Regions from separate parts of the Dyadobacter sp. 676 genome, predicted to be linked through region 1. Evidence: riboswitches for the same ligand, from Rfam matches in the RefSeq annotation. Region 1 holds a riboswitch; the other holds the start of a gene.

The links. A riboswitch is a leader RNA that binds a small molecule or an ion and turns the genes downstream of it on or off. The one in region 1 is predicted to bind thiamine pyrophosphate.
Region 2: another riboswitch for thiamine pyrophosphate. It lies ahead of ABV298_RS16020 (TonB-dependent receptor); the one in region 1 lies ahead of thiS (sulfur carrier protein ThiS).

What each region holds. Positions count from the first base shown of each region.
Region 1 covers NZ_CP159289.1:4,766,468-4,778,204, reverse strand. Annotated here, with positions in the region: gene ABV298_RS21355 (CocE/NonD family hydrolase) at 1-334, shown strand, start outside; gene ABV298_RS21350 (RraA family protein) at 388-1,320, shown strand; gene ABV298_RS21345 (bile acid:sodium symporter family protein) at 1,417-2,523, shown strand; gene ABV298_RS21340 (N-acetyltransferase family protein) at 2,812-3,315, opposite strand; TPP riboswitch at 3,458-3,553, shown strand; gene thiS (sulfur carrier protein ThiS) at 3,625-3,867, shown strand; gene thiC (phosphomethylpyrimidine synthase ThiC) at 3,906-5,813, shown strand; gene ABV298_RS21325 (thiamine phosphate synthase) at 5,813-7,249, shown strand; gene ABV298_RS21320 (thiazole synthase) at 7,243-8,010, shown strand; partial or broken gene thiH (2-iminoacetate synthase ThiH) at 8,000-9,119, shown strand; gene ABV298_RS21310 (HesA/MoeB/ThiF family protein) at 9,245-10,288, shown strand; gene ABV298_RS21305 (helix-turn-helix domain-containing protein) at 10,294-11,100, shown strand; gene ABV298_RS21300 (nitrilase family protein) at 11,174-11,737, shown strand, end outside.
Region 2 covers NZ_CP159289.1:3,550,724-3,562,460, forward strand. Annotated here, with positions in the region: gene ABV298_RS15985 (efflux RND transporter permease subunit) at 1-395, opposite strand, end outside; gene ABV298_RS15990 (efflux RND transporter periplasmic adaptor subunit) at 498-1,628, opposite strand; gene ABV298_RS15995 (TolC family protein) at 1,675-3,036, opposite strand; gene ABV298_RS16000 (TetR/AcrR family transcriptional regulator) at 3,011-3,652, opposite strand; gene ABV298_RS16005 (arginine decarboxylase) at 4,193-5,671, shown strand; gene ABV298_RS16010 (HAD family hydrolase) at 5,913-6,437, opposite strand; gene hemE (uroporphyrinogen decarboxylase) at 6,440-7,468, opposite strand; gene ABV298_RS16020 (TonB-dependent receptor) at 7,496-9,943, opposite strand; TPP riboswitch at 10,013-10,107, opposite strand; gene ABV298_RS16025 (addiction module protein) at 10,116-10,418, opposite strand; gene rocD (ornithine--oxo-acid transaminase) at 10,566-11,737, shown strand, end outside.

The DNA.
Region 1 (11,737 bases):
TGTCTACCCGGACGGCTTCGCAATGCCCGTTTCCGAAGGCATCATCCGTGCCAGATTCCGCGAGGGGCCCGATAAAATGAAACTGCTCACGCCCGACCGGGTGTACGAATATGAAATCGAAATGACGGGTACCGCCAACGTGTTCCGGCCCGGTCACCGCATCCGGGTCGATATTACGTCTAGCAACTTCCCGCAGTTCGACCGTAATCCCAATACCGGCGATCCGCTGGGGACGAGCACCAAAACGAGAGTGGCGCAGCAGACCGTCCACCACGGTGGTACCAAACTGAGCCACATAGTGCTGCCCGTTGTCACCGACCTTAGTCAACATTGATATTTTGCCTAATTTTATTCACTCAATTCAGCCGAACTCTTTTTTCTTATCCCATGAAATTACCGATTCTCTCTTTAACGACGATCCTGACCCTGACTTTCGGAAGCCTGCAAACCGCAAAGTCGCAAACCATCCCGAAAGAAGAACTGATTTTCCTGACCTCCGAATGGAAAGGCGAACGCTTTCCCGACGGTCGCCCGAAAATCTCCGACGACCTCGTCCGCCGCGCAAAGGACATCAATATCGAAGAAGCCTGGGTAGTACTCAAAAATGAAGGTTATAACTGCCAGTTCGAAGGCAACTGGAAGATCGTACACGACGACGTGGTGATCGCCGGACGCGCATTGACAGCGCAGTTTATGCCTTCCCGGCCCGATATCGAAAAGAATATCAAAGACCGCGGCGCCAAGCAGGGCCGCATCGGCAACACCAACTCCTGGCCGATCGATATGCTCACTAAAGGCGACGTATATGTGGCCGATGGCATGGGCAAAATCGTGGAAGGAACGCTGATCGGCGACAATCTCGCGAACTCTATTTTCGCCAAAACAGGCAACGGTGTGGTATTCGACGCCTCCGTGCGCGACCTCGACGGACTTTCCAAAATCCCCGGCTTCAATGCGTTCGTCCGTGATTTCGACCCTTCCTATTTAAAAGACGCCGTGGTAACCGGCATCAATACGCCTATCCGCATCGGACGCGCCGTGGTGCTCCCAGGCGACCTCGTTTTAGCCAAAAAAGAAGGGGTAATCTTCGTGCCTGCGCACATGGTAGAGAAAGTGGTGCAAACGGCCGAGTTCATCGCATTGCGTGATAAATTCGGTATTCAAATGCTGAAAGAAGGCAAATACACCCCCGGCCAGATCGACAGCCAATGGACCGACGCCCTGAAAACCGACTTCCTCAAATGGCTCGACAAAAACCCGAACGAAATTCCCATGAAGCGTTCGGAACTAGACGAATACATGAAAAAAAGAACCTGGTAGGCGAGTAATCGCGACCGGTTTTCAGCATTTCCTGTTTGGTGAAACAGACAGGAATTTTCTTTCGCATTTTTAAAATTGCATTTTAAATACATTTATATGAATATTTACAAGCTCATGTCGGGTGTCGCCGCGGTTTGTCTGCTGATCGCACTCTACCTCGCTTTCACCGGCAGCCTGCCCTCGGCCGGCCCTTTCTTTATCGCTTTTTTTCTGTCGACGGCCATTAGTTTCAGAGGCTATGAAAAACTGAAAGGTTTTACCTACACCACCGTCATTTTTGCTGCAGTGACCACGGCATTGTACTACCCGCAGCACTTCCTTTCTGTGGGTGACTTCAAACTTTCAACCCTGATCACTCCACTCATTCAGGTCATCATGTTCGGCATGGGTACTTCCATGAGTTTCCAGGACTTCGTGGGTGTGGTTAAAATGCCCAAAGGCGTGTTAATCGGCGTAATCAGCCATTTCATCATTATGCCAACGATCGGCTATACGCTGGCCAACCTCAGCGGCTTCCCGCCCGAAATCGCTGCGGGGATCATCCTCATCGGCTGCTCGCCGAATGGCATGGCGTCCAATGTGATCTCTTATCTCGCCAAAGCCAACCTAGCATTGTCGATCACCATTACCGCCATTTCCACCATGCTCGCCCCGATCGTGACGCCGATCCTGATGAGCATGCTCGCCGGCGCGTTTGTGAAGATCGACACGCTTCATATGATGTGGGATATTATCAAAATGGTAATCATTCCAATCGGCGCGGGGCTGATCTTTAACAAGCTTTTCAGCGGAAAAGTGAAATGGCTCGACGCCGCCATGCCGCTGGTTTCAATGGGCGGGATCGCATTTATCATCGTGATCATCACGGCTGCCGGTCGCGACAGCCTCCTTTCCATCGGGCCTGCGTTATTGCTGCTTGTATTGATCCACAACCTTTCGGGCTACACACTCGGTTACTGGTCGGGACGTTTGTTCCGTATGAGCGAGCGCGACTGCCGTACCATTGCCATCGAAGTAGGCATGCAAAACGGGGGATTAGCTTCCGGTATCGCCAAGGAAATGGGCAAAATGGCGACCGTCGGCCTCGCCCCCGCGATTTTCGGACCGCTGATGAACATCACCGGCTCCATTCTCGCGTCCTGGTGGCAAGGAAAGCCAACCGGCGATGAAGACACTTACGTCGAAACGGGCAGGGCCCATTGAAAACGAGACGAGGCGTAGTGTAAGCTGCGCCTCGTCTCGTTTTGTCAAGTGTTGTCAGGTATTGTCAAGTGTTGTTGATTGTTGTGAGGTGTTGTTAAGTATTGTCAAGTATTGTCAAGTATTGTCAAGTATTGTCAATTTTATTGGATAACTCTTCTCAACTAACCCTGACCATTCCTGACTAATCTTGACCATTCCCGACTAACCCTGACCACTCCTGACAATACCTGACCACTCCCGCCCCCATCCAATCAACCTCCTCCCCTTCCTCCTTCCTCCTCAAAAATATCAATCCTCCTCCAACAACAATTGCATATACACCAGATCCAGCCACTGGTCGAACTTATAGGCGACTTCTTTAAGATAACCCTTTTCCACAAACCCGTATTTCTTGTGAAATTCGATGCTTGCGCGATTGGAAGCATCAATGCACCCAATCATTGTATGTAACCCTGATTCTTTCGCACGCTGAATGAGGCTGCCGAGCAATTTGCCGCCTACGCCCATTCCCCTCGACTTCTCGTCCAGATAAATCGAATGCTCCACACTGAATTTATACCCGATTTTGGGACGGAAAATATTGTAGGAACCATAACCGATCACTTCGCCCTCCAGCTCCGCCACAATCACCGGCATACCGTCATAGAACATCTGCTCAAACCAGGCCTTTTGTTGTTCCATGGTCCGTGGTTCGTAGTCATAAATAGCCGTGGTGTTCAGAATAGCGTGGTTGATAATTTCCAACAGCGAAGGCAGATCCTTAGGAGCCGCACTTCTGATGATCAAATCCATCAAAATAAAGCAGGTCGTTATACAGGTTTATTAATAAGGGCCAAAAATACCTTATAATTTTAAAAAAATTCACGCCTAAACCGCCATCCGGCTTACGTTTTTTTCTAATTCTTTTGAAAATCCTGAATTTAGAATAGCTTTGCTTCAACTTTAGGGGTGTCCCGACATGCGGACTGAGATTATACCCTTTGAACCTGATGCAGCTAGTACTGCCGAAGGGAAAAGCAGGAGTTACTGTGCACGTATCTCCGTTTATTCTTTCCTCATAGGTCCATTCCTAAGGTTTTTACATTTAAAACTGAATCAGGAATGGAAATCACCATCAACGGTCAATCCAGGGAAATCGCGGCATCCTGCACGCTGGGGCAGATTGTGTCCGAACTTTTTCCGTCCGGCGATCACGGGACTCCCGCAAATGTCGCGGACGTGTCGCGTGTAAAAGGCATTGCGATTGCCATCAATCAATCGGTAGTCCCGAAATCCGACTGGCCCACGCGCCTGCTCTCTCCCAACGACCACGTCACCGTCATTACCGCCACGCAAGGCGGATAAGCCCTTGCAATCCCACCATTTAACCAGAAAACATCATCATGAAAACAGAAAAAACACCGGAAACCATCACCCGCGAGCCGTTCCCCAATTCGAAGAAAATATATGTCAAAGGACAAATCCACGACATTTCCGTGGCCATGCGCGAGATTTCGCTGAACGATACCCGGATACATGGCGGCCCGCGCTCGGGCGGCCCGCGTCCGGGCCAACCCGAAGCCAGCGAGCCCAATGAGCCGGTTACCGTTTACGACACGAGCGGGCCTTACACCGATCCAAATATTGAAATAGATGTTAAAAAAGGCCTTCCCGCATTGCGCGCGGCGTGGATACGTCAGCGCGGCGACGTGGAGGAGCTGGAAACGATTTCGTCCGAATACGGCAGAATGCGCCTCGCCGATCCCAAACTGGATCATTTAAGGTTCGCCCACAATGCCAAACCACTTCGGGCGAAACCCGGCCGGAACGTATCCCAGCTGCATTATGCGAAAAAGGGCATCATCACGCCGGAGATGGAATACATCGCGATACGCGAAAACCAGCGGATTGACACCCATTTGCAGTCGCTGAACGGCCAAGCGGGCGCACTGGGACACCAGCACGCGGGTCACAGTTTTGGCGCAAACACACCCAAAAGCCACATCACGCCCGAATTTGTAAGGCAGGAGGTCGCTGCGGGAAGAGCCGTGATCCCGTCCAATATCAATCATCCCGAAAGCGAACCGATGATTATCGGCCGGAATTTCCTGGTGAAGATCAACGCCAATATCGGTAACTCGGCGGTTTCTTCGACCATTGAAGAGGAAGTGGAAAAGGCCGTCTGGGCTTGCCGCTGGGGCGCGGATACGATCATGGATTTATCGACCGGCAAAAATATCCATGAAACCCGCGAATGGATTATCCGCAACTCGCCCGTGCCGATCGGTACCGTGCCTATTTACCAGGCTTTGGAAAAAGTAAATGGCAAAGCCGAAGACCTGACCTGGGAGCTTTTCCGCGACACATTGATCGAACAGGCAGAGCAGGGTGTGGATTATTTTACGATCCACGCAGGCGTGCTGCTCCGCTATATTCCGCTGACGGCCAAACGCATTACCGGTATCGTCTCACGCGGAGGGTCGATCATGGCTAAATGGTGCCTGGCTCATCATAAGGAGAATTTCCTGTACACACATTTCGAGGAAATCTGCGAGATCATGAAGGCTTACGACGTCGCATTTTCGCTGGGCGACGGCCTGCGCCCCGGCAGCATCGCGGATGCCAACGACGCCGCGCAATTCGCGGAGCTGGAAACACTCGGCGAACTGACCAAGATTGCCTGGAAACACGACGTGCAGACCATCATCGAGGGCCCCGGCCACGTACCGATGCATTTGATCAAGGAGAATATGGAAAAGCAGTTGAAACATTGCCACGAGGCGCCATTCTACACGCTCGGCCCATTGACGACCGACATCGCGCCGGGCTACGACCATATTACCTCGGCCATCGGTGCGGCCATGATCGGCTGGTTCGGCACGGCCATGCTTTGCTATGTAACCCCGAAAGAGCATCTGGGATTACCCAACAAAAAAGATGTGAAAGATGGTGTGATCACCTACAAAATCGCCGCTCACGCCGCCGACCTCGCCAAAGGTCACCCTGGCGCTCAGTACCGCGACAACGCATTGAGCAAAGCCCGCTTCGAGTTCCGCTGGGAAGACCAGTTCAACCTCTCGCTCGACCCGGATACCGCCCGCGAGTTCCACGATGAGACCTTACCTGCGGAAGGTGCCAAAGTCGCGCATTTCTGCTCGATGTGCGGGCCGAATTTCTGCTCGATGAAAATCACGCAGGATGTACGCGACTTTGCCGAAAATAATGGCCTGACTACCGAAGAAGCCGTTGCCGAAGGCATGCAGCAAAAGGCGAGGGAATTTGCCGAGAAGGGCAGCCAAATTTATCTGTGATGGAAGACCTGATCGTCATAACACACCCTGAAATGCTGCCCGGCGAAGCCGGTATCCTCAACCTGCTCTTCGCAAGCGGGCTCGCGCGCCTGCATGTGCGCAAGCCCGGGGCAAGCGAAACAGACCTGCGTGCATTGCTCGGACAAATCGAACCGCGTTTCCGGGGGCGCATTGCGTTGCATCAGCATCACGCGCTCGCGGAAGAATTTGGCATTAAAGGGTTGCATTTTACAGAAAAGGACAGGCTGGCGCAGAGCGGCGAAACATTGGAAGCATTAAAAAGCCATGGATTTACAATCAGTACTTCTATACATTATCCCGAAGCGCTTGAAAGGCTCTCCCATTGCTTTGACTATGCATTTTTAGGGCCCGTGTTTGATAGTATCTCAAAAGAAGGCTATTGCTCCAAGCTGCCCGTCAATTTCAGAATGAACAAATACAGTTTCCCGGGTAAAGTCATCGCATTGGGGGGTATTGATGCAGAAAACTTGAAATCTGCGCTGGAAATGAGCTTTGATGGCGCAGCAGTGCTTGGGAACATTTGGCAAAATCCTGACAATGCTATTGCCCAATTTGAAGATCTGAAATCATTGCAATCATATCCAAAATCAGCTCAGCATTCATCATTTCAGCAATCATCATCTCAGCAATCATCTTTCATCCCCGGGTTAAAACCCGGGGCAATAGATTTAGCATTAGAATCGGATGCATCTGCCGATACATGGATAGAAAAGCAAATTGATTGCAAAGCAAAAGCTGTCCATTGCCCCGGGTCTCAACCCGGGGATCAGAAGAAAAAGGATGGGGTTAATTTTGTAGATAAATTGCATTTCATCTCCAATGAAACTGCCACAATGTCCCATATCGGCAGCATTCGCCTGGCCCTGGAAGCGGGCTGCCGGTGGATTCAGCTGCGGGTGAAGAATCGCTCCGAGAAAGAAGTGCTGCCGATCGCCTGGGAAGCCATCCGCTTGTGCGATGGTTTCGGGGCAAAGCTGGTTATCAACGACTTCCCCCGCGTCGCCGCGGCCGTGGGGGCGTATGGCCTGCACCTGGGCCTCGCGGACATGCCCGTGCCTGAGGCGCGCTCGCTCGTGGGCGGGGAAATGGTGATCGGCGGGACGGCCAATACCTGGGAAGACATCGCCTTGCGGGTCGGCGAAGGCGCGGACTATATCGGCCTCGGGCCATTCCGGTTTACCAGCACCAAGCAAAACCTCAGCCCGATCCTCGGCATAGGTGGCTACACGGCCCTGATGCGGCAAATGCAGGCAGCCGGGTACGCCACGCCCATTATCGCCATCGGCGGCATTACGTCCGACGACATTCCGGAAATCCGTTCGACCGGCATTTATGGTGTTGCTATGTCTTCCTCGCTCATTAACGCGGCCGACCCGCAAAAAACATTTTACCAAATCCAACAAGCATTATGCTGACAATCGCAGACAAAACATTTCAGTCGAGGCTCTTTACCGGTACCGGCAAGTTCAGTTCGACGACGGTAATGGAAAAGGCCCTGCTTGCTTCGGGCTCCGAATTGGTGACGGTAGCTTTGCGCCGGGTGGATGTGCATGATCAGGGCGACGACATTTTGAGCCATTTGTCCCATAATCACATCCAGTTATTACCTAATACTTCGGGCGTGCGTACGGCCAAAGAAGCGGTTTTCGCCGCCCAGCTTGCGCGCGAGGCGCTGGAAACCAACTGGCTGAAACTGGAAATCCATCCCGACCCCAAATACCTCATGCCGGATCCCGTCGAGACGTTGAAGGCAACCGAGGAGCTCGCCAAACTGGGCTTCATTATCCTGCCCTACATCCACGCCGATCCCGTCCTTTGTAAACGGCTCGAAACAGCCGGTGCGGCGGCGGTAATGCCGCTGGGCTCGCCCATCGGCAGCAACAAGGGGTTAAAAACAATTGATTTCCTCGAAATCATTATCGAACAAAGCACAATCCCCGTGGTAGTCGACGCAGGCATTGGCGCGCCGTCGGATGCGGCGAAGGCAATGGAAATCGGGGCCGATGCGGTGCTCGTCAATACGGCCATTGCCATAGCCGGCGACCCCGTGGCCATGGCGGAGGCTTTCAAATTGGCCGTGTACTCGGGAAGAATGGCATATGAAGCCAAATTAGGATCAAAAGGTAATCTGGCGGTAGCCAGCAGCCCATTAACCGCATTTCTGGATGAGCTTTAAAGAAGAATTCGCACGGTATTCCTGGGATACCGTCAAGGAAGCTATTTATTCCAAAACGGCGGCGGATGTCGAAAAGGCATTAACAGCCCCGAAAAGGACATTGGAAGATTTCAAGGCGTTGGTCTCCCCCGCAGCCGCAGCCTATCTGGAACCGATGGCGAAGCTCAGCCGGCGACTGACGAGGGAACGGTTTGGCAACACCATTCAAATGTATGTGCCGCTGTATTTGTCTAATGAGTGTACCAACATATGTACCTATTGCGGGTTCAGTCTCGACAACAAGGTGCGCCGTCGTACCTTGACCGACGCGGAGATTTTGCAGGAAGTAGAAGTGATCAAAAACATGGGTTACGAACACGTATTGCTGGTTACCGGCGAAGCGAACCAGACTGTACACGTGCCGTATTTCAAAAGAGTACTGGAACTAATCCGCCCGCATTTCGCACAGGTTTCGATGGAAGTGCAGCCCCTCGACCAGGAAGAATATGAAGAGCTGATTCCGCTCGGACTGCATTCAGTATTGGTTTATCAGGAAACCTATCATCAGGAAGATTACCGGAAACATCACCCTAAAGGCAAAAAAGCGAATTTCAACTATCGCCTCGAAACACCCGACAGGCTCGGCCAGGCCGGTATCCACAAAATGGGACTTGGGGTATTAATAGGTTTGGAAGACTGGCGCACCGACAGTTTTTTCACCGCCCTGCATTTGAATTACCTTGAAAAAACATACTGGCAAACGCGTTACAGCCTTTCTTTTCCACGTCTGCGCCCGTTTTCGGGGGGGACTCGAACCGAAAGTGGAAATGAGCGATCGGGAACTCGTACAGCTCATTTGCGCGTACCGGATTTTTAACGGGGAAGTCGAGCTATCGCTTTCCACGCGCGAATCCGAGAAGTTCAGGAACCATTGCATTCAATTGGGTGTAACATCCATCAGCGCCGGTTCCAAAACCAATCCCGGTGGCTACGCGGTCGAACCAGAGTCGCTCGAACAGTTCGAGATCTCCGACGAACGAAGCCCCGCCGAGGTCGCCGCGATGATCCGAAGCGCCGGCTACGAGCCTGTTTGGAAGGATTGGGACGCAAGTTTAATTTTGAATGATTGAATGACCGAATGTCGGTAATCAGCCCCCCCATCAAATAACCCACTCATTCAATCATTCAATCATTCAATCATTCAATCATTCAATCATTCAATCATTCAATCATTCACTCATTCAATCATTAAACCATGACCCCCATCGAACGCAAACGGTATGCCAGGCAGATTATCATGCCGGAAATGGGCCTGGCCGGGCAGGAGCAACTGCGTGCGGGCAAAGTGGCCGTCGTGGGTGCCGGCGGGCTTGGCTGCCCGATCCTGCAATACCTGGTAGCGGCAGGAGTGGGTAAAATCGGCATTATCGACGACGACACCGTGGACCTCACCAACCTTCACCGGCAAATACTCTACGCCGCCGACGATATTGGTAAAAACAAGGCCATCACCGCGGTCGAAAAACTCTCGGTACTCAATCCGTTCGTACGCCTTACAGCCTACCCCGACCGGCTTTCTGCCGACAACGCGACCGATTTGCTCAGCGGCTACGACCTGGTCATCGACGGCTCCGACAACTTCGAAACGCGTTACCTGGTCAATGATTTTTGTGTGGAATTGAACAAACCGTTCGTATTCGGCTCCATTCTGCGCTTCGAAGGGCAGGTTTCGGTGTTCAACTACAAGGGCGGACCTACCTACCGGTGCCTTTTTCCGGATGCGGAAGAAGGTGATAATTGTGCGGAAGCCGGTGTAATGGGTGTCTTGCCGGGCATTATCGGCACTTACATGGCCAACGAGGCGATCAAAATTGTTGCCGGCATAGGCGAGCCGCTATCGGGTAAACTGCTGGTTATCAATGCACTTTCAAATACCCAATCTATCTTTGAGTTCTCCCGGTCCACAGCGGCAGCTCCTGTAAAATCTCCGGAAATGGCTACTAAACAGCCGGTTGAGGGAAATACACGCGAGATGTCCTACGACGAGTTTGAAGCTTTGCAGAAAGCCGATCCCGAACAGGTTTTGCTTGTGGATGTGCGCGAATATTATGAATTTGAGGCGGATAATTTCGGTGGCGAGAATATCCCGCTCTCCGAAATCCCGGAAAGTATCGAAACTTTTCCATCGGGTAAAAAAGTCGTTTTTTACTGCAACAGCGGCAAAAGAAGCCTGCAAGCCGCCAAATTGCTGGCACAAAGCGGCTACGATGGTCAGAGTTTCTGGGCGCAGCACTGGTAAGCACTATGCAAATCAAACCGACACCTCTCCTTTCCGACGTAGTACGGCATTTTCTGATCATAGAAAGTGATACGCAATCGGCCATGCGGATTTTTTCGGATGGGAATACCGGAGTCGTGTTCAATTACGGCAACGCGCTTTTTTACCAGCATGAAATGTATCCCGGGCTCACGTGCCTGCCCGGCTGCTTTTTATATGGCCAGCTCGACACCTATCGGAATGTTTGGGCGCAAGGCAATGTCCGCCTGCTCATTGCCGTACTCTATCCGTTCGGGGCGGCCGCGTTGTTTAAAATGCCCGCGTCGGAATTGAGAAACCAGATTGTCGGATGCGAGGAATGCTTTAAAACCGACCCGGCATGGGTGAGCGACGAGATTGCCTCCCTACCTGCTATTCACGATAAGATCCGGGCGGCAGAGCGCTTTTTGCTATCCCAATTAAAGGAATCCGGCAGCTGTGACGCGTTGATAACGCACGCCGTCCAGGCTATCCATAGTGAAAACGGCCTTGTTCCCGTCACCCGGCTCGCCGCATTGACCGGCACTACCGAACGCCAGCTTCAACGCAAATTCGAAGAACGGATCGGCATTTCGCCGAAACGCTACGCGGGTGTCGTCCGTATGCAATACGCACTCAGAATGCTCCGTAGAAAAAACGGGGACTTATCGCTCGCCGCCATCGCTTGCGAAGCCGGCTTCTTCGACCAGGCACACCTTATCCGCGAAATGAAAAACCTTTCCGGCCTTACGCCCGGCCAGTACCTCGGCCCGCAAAACGTCCTCGCGGCCAATTTGGTACGGCTTGCTCATTAGTTTCCGCCACTTGTCGGGTTTGTACAATACATGTACGATCCCAAGCATTTACTTTTGAGAAAAAAAGCCAGCTATGAAACCGATCAAAATCGCAACCGCCCAGTTCGAAAATAAAAGCGGCGATAAAGACTACAATCTCGGCGTGATCCGCCAGCTTGCCGGCGAGGCGGCCAAAGCGGGCGCCGACGTCATCGCATTCCATGAATGCTCCATTACGGGGTACACTTTTGCGCGGCATTTGTCGCGGGAACAGTTACTTGAAGTGGCCGAACTTATTCCCGACGGCCCGAGCATTCGCGCGTTGCAGGATATCGCAGCCGAGCACGACATAGTGGTGCTCGCGGGCCTATTCGAGAAAGACGCCGCCGGGAAAATGTATAAAGCCTATGTTTGCGTCGATAAAAATGGCCTGGTCGCCAAATACCGGAAGCTGCATCCGTTCATCAACCCTCACCTTACCCCGGGCGATCAATATGTAATTTTCGACCTGTTTGGCTGGAAATGCGGCATTCTCATTTGCTACGACAACAATATTATAGAGAATGTCAGGGCAACGAAACTGCTGGGCGCAGATATTATTTTCATGCCGCACGTAACCATGTGCACGCCTTCGACCCGCCCGGGCGCCGGGTTTGTC
Region 2 (11,737 bases), 1.2 Mb from region 1:
TCGAGGTTTTGGGGCAAGTCGGTCTTCGCCTTATCCACCGCGTCCCTCACCCGCTGCAAAGCCACTTCGACGGCCACATCCGGCGTAAATTCCACCAGGATTACCGAAACGTCCTGCAATGCATTGGATTTGATCTTTTTAACCCCGTTGAGGGATTTGAGCTGTTTCTCGATCGGTTTGTTGATCGTGTTTTCGATATCGGCCGGTGCAGTTCCGAAATAAACCGTGTTGATGTAAATCTGCGGGATCTTGATGTCCGGGAACTGCTCTTTCGGCAAGTTATTGTACACCATAAACCCCGCCAACGTGATGATGAACGTAAAGATGTAGATCGTCGTCCTGTTCTCTACGCACCAGTTGGTGAATCCAAGGGTTTTATATTCGTTAAATTTCATAATGTTGAATGACTGAATGAGTGAATAGGGAAATTGTGCATTCTTGACAATCCCTGACAATTCCTGACTACAATTGACCTGCGACGGTCGTCACTCTCCTTGTTAATAGCTGATCGGCTGGCCGTCGGAAACTTCCTGGTAACCGAGCGTGATCAGATGATCTCCGGCCGACAAACCTGAAAGGATTTCGACTTTACCATTGTAGCTCAGGCCTGTCTTTACTTCCCTCGCCCTGGCTACTTTCTTGTTTCCTTCGGTCACCGCTACGTAAACCACATTCCCTTTTTCCGTGCTTTGAACGTAATTCTGGTCTATTACCAAAGCGTTTTTACGGGTAGCGTCGTTGATCTGCACCTGTGCCATCATATTGGGTTTAATGTCGCGGTCGGAGGGCAGGTTGGCTTCGATTGTGAAAGTTCGCGACAATGGGTCCACGGCTGTACTCACAAAGGAAATTCTGGCCTTGTACTCTTTTTTCAGATCAGGGAATTTGATAATCACCTCATCGCCTTTTTTCACGCTGGCAGCGTAAACGTCCGATACTTTGGCTGAAACTTTCAGGTTGCTAAGGTTCACCACACGCACCACGCCCACGCCGGGAGAAGCCATTTCACCTACTTTTACATTTACCATATCCACAACACCGGACATCGGCGATACGATGTTGGTCTGCGAAAGTTGGGTATTCAGAGTGGCCAGTTTCTTTTCCAGCGACTCCTTGTTGTTTTTCGCCTGCAGGTATTGAAGCTCCGTGCCGATTTTCTGGTCCCAGAGGTTTTTCTGCTTTTCATAAAGCGTATTAGCCAGGCTCAGCGATGTTTTCAGCTCTTCGATGGTTTCTACCAGGATGCTGTTGTCGATTTTACCGATAACGCTTCCCGCTTTAACCGCGTCGCCTTCTTTTACATACATCGCCACGACGGCACCGCCAGTTTTGGGCGTAATCATGACATTATTTTTAGCATCCACCGTGCCCTGCAATTCCACATAATGCCTGAAAGTCTCCGCATTCAGTGTATCTATCGAAACAGGTTTTACTTTGGCTTCCGTCGTTTTCTTCGGGTCCAGTTTGCCGATTTCGATTTCCAGCGCTTTGATTTTCTTGTCGTTCTCGGCCTGTTGTGCTTTGAGTTGCGCAAGCTCTTCTTTCTTTCCTTCCAGGCCTTCTTTTTTGGCCGAGCAGGCAGCCAGCAACGAGGCGAAGGCGGTTATGATCAGAATATTGCTTTTCATGGTATTCGTAAGTAGCTGTTTCAAATTTTGTTAAGTGTTAATCGTATTATTCGGAATAGAGCTCGCCCCTGGCTTTGCTGAGATCCACTTTCGCGATCATCAGGTCATATAATGCCGTGAAATAATTAGTCTGTGCTTCTTTCAATGAAGACTCTGCATTGATTACCTCGATGTTGGAGCCTACGCCTTCCTTGTATTTGATTTTCGAAACACGCACGATCTCTTCGGCGAGCGCCAAGTTGCGTTTCTGTGTTTCGAGCGTGGCAAATGCATTTTTGATATTGATCGCTGCCTGGTTGTTTTCCAGGTCGATCGACTGTTTCAGCAAGGCCTGGCTGTTTTTAACTTTATCGATTGCAATCTTTTTCTGGTTGATCTGGTATTTTTTCAGAAAGCCGTCGAAAATCGGGATGGAGACATTCAAGGTTACAGCAGAGTTGTTGAACCACTTGGAGGTCCACAACTTTGCGAAGGTGTCGGTACCATTGTTATGTCCGTAACCAACTGAAGCAGAAATACTGGGTAAATACCCGCTTCTGACATTCCGTAGGTCAAGATTCGCAAGCTTTTCCTGGGTATTCAGCAGTGAATATTCGATGCGTCGTTCATAGCTCACATCTGTATTAGCTAATTGCGCCCGCAATTCATCTAGGTTGACCAAATTAATATCATCGGTTAATTTAATAGGTTCATTTGCCGGCATTCCCATTTGAAACCTAAGTAGTGCATAACTGAGCTCTATCAGGTTTTGTACCTTCTGACGCTCGGTTTGCAGATTGTTAATCTGTACCTCAAGACGGTTCACATCAAGCAACTCTACAAAACCACTTGCATTCATGGCCTTTGTTTCACGCATGGACGAATCAACACGCGCGATGTTTAAATCCAACAATTTAGCCCGCTCTTCCGCGACTTGAGCGGAATAGTAAGCTTTGGTTACCGCCTCCGCAATCGACACTTTTGAAGATGTGATATTCTTCTGTGCTAGCTCGCGATAAGTCGCCGCTGCTTTCAGACCAATAAAATAAGAGCCGTTAAAAATGAGCTGGTTTAAAGTAGCCGAGGCAGAACCTTGCCACGGAATACCGAATTCGAGGGCTACCGGAGGGGCGTTTTCCGGGGCGGTAGGATCTGCAAAATTGGCTGGAAGAAAGAATCGTTGGATAATCACATTATCCACCAACGAAAGGTTTGCATTCACTTGTGGCAACCCGGTCGCACGAATCTCTCCAATCCGGGCTTCAGCAGAGACGGCGTCCAGCTGTGCATTCTTTACGTTCAGATTATGCTTTACGGCATAATCGACCGCTTCTTTGAGTGAATAACCGGTTTGTGCATGCAACGAAGTGAAACTTATTAGTGCCGTGAGCAGCATCAACGAGCTACGTATTGTTCTGGCATTTTTCATGGGTATTGAATTCAGTTGCTGGTTTATCTTTTATGGTGTTGTAGTATTCAAATCCTTTTTCCGAAAGTATGCCCCGCAGGAAATGATGCAGGAACTGCGTTTGTACGTGCATCATGTTGAATCGCTTTGAGGGATAAACGGTCGGGTCGAAAGCGAGCACGATTTGCTCCACGCGCAGGAGCGAAAGCACATCTATGTCGATGTCGGTTCGGTACAGGCCCATTTCGATGCCTTTCAGCAGGTTGTCACGAATATTCCGGATGATGTACTCGTGTTTGTAGTTCTGAAAAAGCTCCCACGCATTGGGGTAATATTTTTTCAGGTCGTACAGGAGCGTCGGGTTCATGTCGGCGAGCGTTTCTTGCATCTGCACTGTGGCATACATTGCTTCTTCGATCGGGTTTTCCGCAAGCTCTTCCAGTTTTTCCATCTGACATTTCTGCATCCGGATCTCCTCCTGGATCACCAGGGCTAGAATGGCCTCCTTGTCGGAGTAATGCTGGTAAATGGTACGTTTCGAAATTCCGAGGTCACGGGCAATGTCGTCCATCGTGACGCTTCGTATCCCGTAGCGCCAGAAAAGGTTCAGTGCCGATTTGATAATTCGCTCTTTCACAGCGGCAAATTTGAAATTTTCGAATGAAAAAAACTAAGGAAACTTTAAGAATGTTTAAAGTTTCCTGCCGATTAGTGACAATTCTCCGGAAAGAAGGCACAAAAGCAATGAACAAAGGTGCGAAAATGTTGATTTTTAGCGGGTCTGACGAGCTCTAAGCCGTTTTACAAGCGCCGCCATTTTGGGGAGTATCATAATAAATGGTTTTTAGTTGTTGAGAAATAATAGGATTATATTAAGAATGATTATTCAGGATATCAAGCGGCAAAGGCGGCGACTTATGCCGGCGCCTCATGGGCCGGTTTTCGAATTACGGCCTGAAAATAGGCAGCAGTCAACCGGTTGGTCAATTAAAAAATTATTAAGCGGGGATTTTCAGGTATGAACTTGGCAAATAGAGAGATAAATTGCTTTCGGCCGGGAATGATTTGCCGGTGATCCGTGTTTGGAAATGATGTATATTCTGACCAATTTTCGGGTCATTTTCGTTCCTATTTTTTAACACCCAATTCACTAATTGCCATCGCGACAAACAAATCAATGAAAAGCTACATTGACCTGATTCAGCAGACGTTCGAGTTTCCCACCATGGAGTTCAACGTTGATAATAATGAGTTGCTGTTCAACAATGTACCTCTGATGGATATCATCAAGGAACATGGTACGCCGTTAAAGATCAATTATCTGCCCAAGATCGGGGAACACATCGAGAATGCGAACATGTTCTTCCGGAATGCCTTCAAAAGACACAACTACAAAGGCACCTATACCTATTGCTATTGCACGAAATCGTCGCATTTCAGCTTTGTGCTGGAAGAGGCTTTGAAGCACAACATCCATATCGAAACCTCATCGGCTTTCGATATCCCCATTATCCGGGAGCTTTACCGCCGTGGCAAGGTTAATAAGAGTACTTACATTCTGGCAAATGGCTATAAACTGCCGCGCTACACGCAATACCTGAGCGAGCTGATCAACGAAGGTTTCAACGTGGTGCCTATCCTGGACAACCTCAAAGAGATCGAATCGTACGAACAACAGGTGACGGCGGATTCGGTGCAGTTCGGAATGCGCATTGCGACGGACGAGGAACCGAATTTTGCATTCTATACTTCGCGTCTGGGAATCCGTTATAATGATGTTCAGCAGCTTTATAAGGAGAAGATCGAGCCAAATCCTCGTTTCAAGCTCAAAATGCTGCATTTCTTCATTAATACGGGTATCAAGGATAGCGCCTATTACTGGAGCGAATTGACCCGCTTTATGTTCAAGTACTGCGAAATGAAGAAAATCTGCCCGGATCTCGACTCGATCGACATCGGCGGCGGCCTTCCGATCCAGACTTCACTGCAATCGAACTACGATTACCAGCAGATGATCGACGAGATCATCGAGAATATTCAGTGGATCTGCAATAAGAACAACGTTCCGGTGCCGCATATTTTCACGGAGTTCGGAAGCTACACCGTCGGTGAAAGCGGCGCGGTGATCTATGAAATCATCGACAAAAAGCTTCAAAACGACAAAGAGCTCTGGTACATGATCAACGGCTCGTTTATTACCCAGCTGCCCGATTCGTGGGGAATGAACCAGAAATACATTATGCTGCCGATCAACAACTGGGATAATCCTTACCAAAAGGTGAACCTCGGTGGCCTGACGTGCGACTCGCAGGATTTTTATAATTCAGAAATGCACAGCGCCGATTTGTATATGCCTATTTTCGAAGATAACGAGCCGCAATACATTGGTTTCTTCCACACAGGAGCTTATCAGGAATCACTGGGAGGTTATGGCGGCATCCAGCATTGCCTGATCCCTGCACCGAAACATGTGCTGGTGGATCGCGACGAAGAAGGCCGCATTACGACGCGCGTCTTCGCCGATGAGCAAAACAGCGATTCGATGCTGCGGATCTTAGGTTTCAAAGAGGAGCCTTTCGGAGCGCAGGATAGCAAGCCGGCTGTTGAAAAGCCGCATGTGGAACCGGAGGAAGAATTAGCGGAAACAAAAATCTGATACCGGATATAAAGTTCTTTGAATGAGTTCGTTATTAGTCAGGCTAAAACGCTCATTCAAAGAACTTAATTTTATATTTTTGTAGTGACAAAAACTTATACGAACTGGAAAATGAAAAAGATCTTACTTCTCCTGGCTGTTTGTGGAACATTGGCGGTAGCATCATCTTGCACCAAACACGCCTGTCCTGCTTACGGATCAGTACAGAAAACCCAGCCCGCGCCGGTAGTAAAAGCTTAATTTACTGCTGCAATATCAGCCTGGCGGCTTCCAGCAAATTCACAGCGGCGTAGTCTCCCGTCGATTTTTCTGCATTCGGGATGATGTGAACCGTTTTTAAGCCTACATTTTTTCCTGCTTCCATATCCCGGTCCCGGTCGCCGATCATCCACGATTGTGCTGGATCAATAGCATATTTGGCCATGGCCTTCTCGATCAGCAACGAGCCCGGTTTCCGCGATAATGAGTTACCGGAATAGGCCGGGTGGTAAGGCGAGAAATACAAATCGTCGAGTGCGTTACCGGAGGCCTTTTGCATCGCTTCGTGAATGGCATATACGTTCTCCGCCGTATAAAGTCCTTTGGCAATGCCGGCCTGGTTGGTGATGACAATTAGCAGATAACCCGCCTCTTTCAGCATTTGCAATGCTTCGACGACACCTTCGGGTATAACGAGCTCTTCCAGCTTGTACAAATAATCCGGGCAATCCTCATTCAGTACTCCGTCGCGATCGAGGAATACACATTTATTTTGATTCAAAACCATATTTACAGGGAGGAATACTCTTTAACCGCCTCTATGAAGCATCTTACCTTGTCCGGATCAGTGTCGGGGTAGACGCCATGGCCGAGATTCGCAATGTAGCGTTGTGTGCCAAACTGTTCCAGCATTTTCCTGACCTCCGCCCGGATCTGGTCGAAGGAAGAATAGAGTACGCAAGGATCGAGGTTGCCCTGCAATGTTTTGTCCGGGATCAGTTCACGCGATTCGGCGATGTCCATATTCCAGTCGAGGCCCACAACCGAACAACTTAGCGCGCCAATTTCTTTTCTGGCGAAAAATGCGCCTTTGGCAAAAACAGTTACGGGCACTTCGGTAATGGTGTCGCAAATCTGTTTGATATAAGGCAAAGAGAAAACGCGGTATTGTTCCGGCGACAGAATGCCCGCCCAGGAGTCGAAAAGTTGTACAATATCGGCACCGGCCGCGATCTGCGCTTTCAGATAGGCGATCGTGCTGTCGGTGATTTGTTGCAATAATGTATGTGAAAACTCCGGATCGGTGTATAAATGCTTTTTGGCTACCGAGAACGTCTTGGAGCCTTTGCCTTCCGTCATGTAGCAGAAGATCGTGAACGGCGCGCCCGCGAAGCCGATCAGCGGGACGCGGCCGGCGAGGCCTTCTTTCGTGATTTTAATGGCGTCCAGCACATATTTCAAATCCGTTTCCGGCTCCGCGATGTGCAGTTTTTGCAAATCATTCAAGGTGTGCACGGTGCTCGGGAAAACCGGCCCGCGCTGTTCCGCCATTTCGTAGGGCAGGCCCATTGCCTCGGGGATCACAAGAATGTCGGAAAATATAATGGCCGCATCGACGCCCAGCAAATCAACAGGTTGAAGGGTCACTTCTGCCGCCATTTCGGGTGTAGTGGCCAATTTGATAAAACTTCCGGCTTTCTCGCGAACGGCCCGGTATTCGGCAAGGATGCGTCCGGCCTGGCGCATCATCCAAACGGGCGTGCGTTCGGTCTTCTCCCCCCGCGCCGCCCGAAGCAAAAGGTCATTTTTCAGATTCATGCGGCAAAGGTAGGGAGAAAGTGGTTATCAAAACCTGAAATTCACCCCGACCAGGAAATTCCTTCCCGCTTGCGGGAAATAGAAGTTCTCTTGCGTAAGCGCGCCGCCCGCAATGTAGCCATACGTGTAGCCATTCGACTCATACTTTTCGTCCAGCACATTGTTAATCAGTAAATTGAAGCCAATTTCATTCGCCCAGGATGGCTTGATGGTCCAGGAAAGGCGGATATCGTTGGTCAGGTAGGCATCGAGTTTGCGGGTTTCTGTCGAGGTGTTGTCGAGATACTGCTTGCCTACATATTTGGTGAGTAATGCCAGTTCCAGGTTTTTATGCAGTGTATAAGCCACCTGACTCCCGACAATCACATTCGGAGAAAACGAAATATCCGATTTACCGTGATCTACGGTTTTATAACCACCGTTATCATAGTCTACAATGTATTCTGTAAAGTTTTTGATTTTGTTCTGGCTGAAAGTCGCGTTCGCATTCCATTTCAAATGGTTGTTGAAAACCACTGCGCCTTCCAGTTCGATACCGGTGCGGTAGCTTTCAGGCACATTCACGCGCACGGAGCCGCCCACGTCGTTGATCTGGCCGGTAAGTACAAGCTGGTTTTTGTAGCTCATCAGGTAATAATTTGCGGCAAATGCCCACTTTCCCTGTTGCGTGCGGAAACCGGCCTCTACATTCTGCAAACGTTCGCTTTTTGGGAACAAGTTCGCTGTGGATGAAGTGAAATCATCGCGGTTAGGCTCGCGGTTGCCGATGCTATATGATGCATAAACCGAACTTTGCTCAGCCAGTTGATAAGTAAGGCCAGCCTTTGGATTAAAGAACGAATAGGACTGGTCGAATGCGAGTTGAACGAGATCATTGTCGGTCCCGTGGATCGCGTGGCTAACGCGACGGTATTGGAGGTCGGCGAATGCCGTGAGCTTCTCGGTGAATGCGTAATACAGTTTCCCGTACAAGTTGAAATCCTTCTTTTTACCCGTGCTGAAATAGTATTGGTGCTCGTTCTCGATGTTGCCCGCATTGCGTGCCCAGATAATCTGGCCGTAATGGTCGCCGTCGTACCGGTTCCAGCCGCCGCCAAAGCTGGCGGTCAGCTTTTTGAAACTGTTGTAATCGAAGGAAAATGTGGTCCCGTAAAAGTAATTGTCGAGCCACCGCCGACGGATGAAGTCGGTGCTGGTGAGCGTGTCTTTGCCGATGACTACATTGGGAAGATTGTAATTGGCGTAATCGTCTGCCATACGATATTGTTCATAATAACCCAGTCCGCGTACGAGGAATGCGTTCAGATTGAATGTCAGTTTGTTACTAAGATTATGGGACGAAACGACCTGGTAATGGTCCTGGCGGTAGTTATCCACCTCGTTTTTATAGGTGTAAGAATTATAAGTCCGATTATTAGAATTGAGCAGATTTTGCGCATCTTTTTCGCCAAGGCCATTCCGGTCGATATAGGCCAGAATACCCTCGCGGTCACCGCGCAATTTCGCTTCCGGCACACCGTTCCACGACTGGTAAGTGCGTTCCTTTCCGGAAAAAACGTTCACTCGCACAAAGCTTTTCTTGCCAAAGTACCCGCCTGAAAGGTAGTAGGAATGCAATTCAGAAGAAGCCCGGTCTACAAAGCCGTCCGAAGACACCCGCGACAGCCGCGCGTCGAATGTAAACTTATCCTTAATCAGCCCCGAGCCAACTTTCAATGTATTTTTAAATGTATTGAAAGTGCCGTAGGAATTGTTCAGCTCCGCATAAGCCGCTTCGCGGAATGCATTGGTATTGATATTCACCGAAGCGCCGAATGCGCCTGCACCGTTCGTGGAAGCGCCCACGCCGCGCTGGATCTGGATGCTGCTTACCGACGAGGCAAAATCCGGCATGTTTACCCAGAAAACGCCTTGACTTTCAGCGTCGTTGTAAGGAATGCCATTCACAGTCACGTTAATACGGGTCGCGTCGGAGCCACGTATGCGCATGCCCGTGTAGCCCACGCCCCCGCCCGCGTCGCTCGTACTCACGAGGGAGGGCGAGAAGTTGAGGAGTACAGGCAGGTCCTGCCCGAGATTTTGTTTGTCGATTTGCGCGGCCGTTACATTAGTATAGGCCATACCCGTCTTATCGTTCACACGAGTGGCGTTGATGATCACCTCGTCGGCCTGGTAAGTGCTTTTGCTGAGCTTGATTTCCAGTTGGTTTGAAGCGCCGAGCGGAATTTTGGAAGTTTGATAGCCGATGTAGGAAATGCCCAGCGCATCGATATTCTCGGATATGTTTTTTAAAACAAAATGGCCGTCCTTGTCGGTGCTTGTGCCGCGGATTTCGCCGGCCTTAATAGTAGCGCCGGGCAGCGGCTTGCCGTCTTCCGCGTCGGTCACGCGGCCCGAGATTGTTTTTTGGGCAAAAGACAGGAGTGAAGAAGCGCTCAGCAAGAGCGTCAGCAGATAGGTAGTAATTTTTCGCATTGCGATCAATAATTACAACAGGCAGGGGCCACCTATCAAAAGTTCGATAAAATATTAACAGAAAACAGCCGGTTCCGGCTTTCTCTCCCTACGCCGGCATTACCCGGATCAGGTTAAATGGGTATGATCTCAGCCCGTTCGGTAGGGCACCCCTTGAGATTATGCTGCAAAATTAAGGGTTGGGAGTGGAAGATACTAGCAATGGGCTGCTATTGTTCCCACCTCTCTGCTTTATCGGGGTCCTGACTGGTGTGCCAGATCCCCTGATGGCTTCTTCTAAATCGAAAACGTCTTCCAGCCCGTTCTCGTAGGCCTCCAATCTTTCTGCCAGCAATTCCTTGTGCCATTCAGGAATTGGACACTCTTCGGCCTTGCCAATGTCCTGATATTTTGATTTAAGCGCATTCCAATCTGCGATAGGAATGTATACGCCCCGGGTTATCCCTTTTCTGTCTGAAATATATCTGAGTTTCATGACGATTCTTTTTTCAATGTTTGCACTTGCTGTCTAACAAATATAACCAATTAAATTCAATACATATTTTGCGCTTATCCGCATTTTAGCGGCGTTTTCCTTATTTTTACATATTTCAATGCTGACTTATTAATTGCCTGAATTACAATGAAAAACTATACAGACACGACGGATATCAGTGCTTCCCAGCATGCGATGGAACTGGAATACCGGTACGGAGCGCACAACTACAAACCAATGCCGGTAGTGATCGAACGGGGCTCGGGAGTTTTTTTGTGGGATGTAGAGGGAAAGCAGTATTTCGATTTCCTTTCGGCTTACAGCGCGGTGAGCCAGGGGCACTGCCATCCGAAAATTGTGAATGCAATGATCGAACAGGCTCAAAAGCTGACGCTCACGTCACGCGCATTCTATAACGACCGCCTCGGCGAATGCGAGAGGTTTCTTTGCGAATATTTCGGGTATGATAAGGCGCTGATGATGAATTCGGGCGTTGAAGGCGGCGAAACGGCGCTGAAACTGACCCGTAAATGGGCGTATAAAGTAAAGGGAATCGCTCCGGGCAAGGCCAAAACGGTGTACGCAGCCGGTAACTTCTGGGGCCGTACACTGGCGGCGATTTCGTCCTCGACAGACCCTTCTTCTACGAATGACTACGGCCCTTTCCTGCCCGGCTACGAAATCATTCCCTACAATGACCTGAATACGCTGGAAGGCCTGCTGAGAAGCGACCCCAATATTGCCGGGTTCATGGTGGAACCTATCCAGGGCGAAGCCGGTGTAGTAGTGCCGGACGAAGGTTATCTGAGGGGCGTGCGGGATTTGTGTACGAAATATAATGTCCTCTTCATTGCCGACGAGGTACAAACCGGCATCGGCCGCACGGGTAGGCGGCTGGCGTGTGACTGGGAAGGTGTGAAGCCGGACATTCTCGTTCTCGGGAAAGCGTTATCCGGTGGTACCATGCCAGTATCGGCCGCATTGGCCGATGACGAGGTAATGCTCACCATCGCGCCGGGCGAACATGGCTCTACTTACGGCGGTAATCCGTTGGCCTGTGCGGTCACCATCGCCGCATTGCAGGTCGTAGAGGAGGAAAATCTCGCCACAAATGCCGAACGAATGGGCCGGGTTTTTCGCGAAAGAATGCAGCGCCTTCAAAAGCAATGTTCTCTGATCGAAAACGTTAGAGGAAAAGGGTTGCTCAACGCGATTGTGATCAACGACACGGAGGATAGCGGCACGGCCATGGACCTTTGTTATAAAATGATGGAGAAAGGGCTCTTGTGCAAGCCTACGCATGGTAACAAAATACGTTT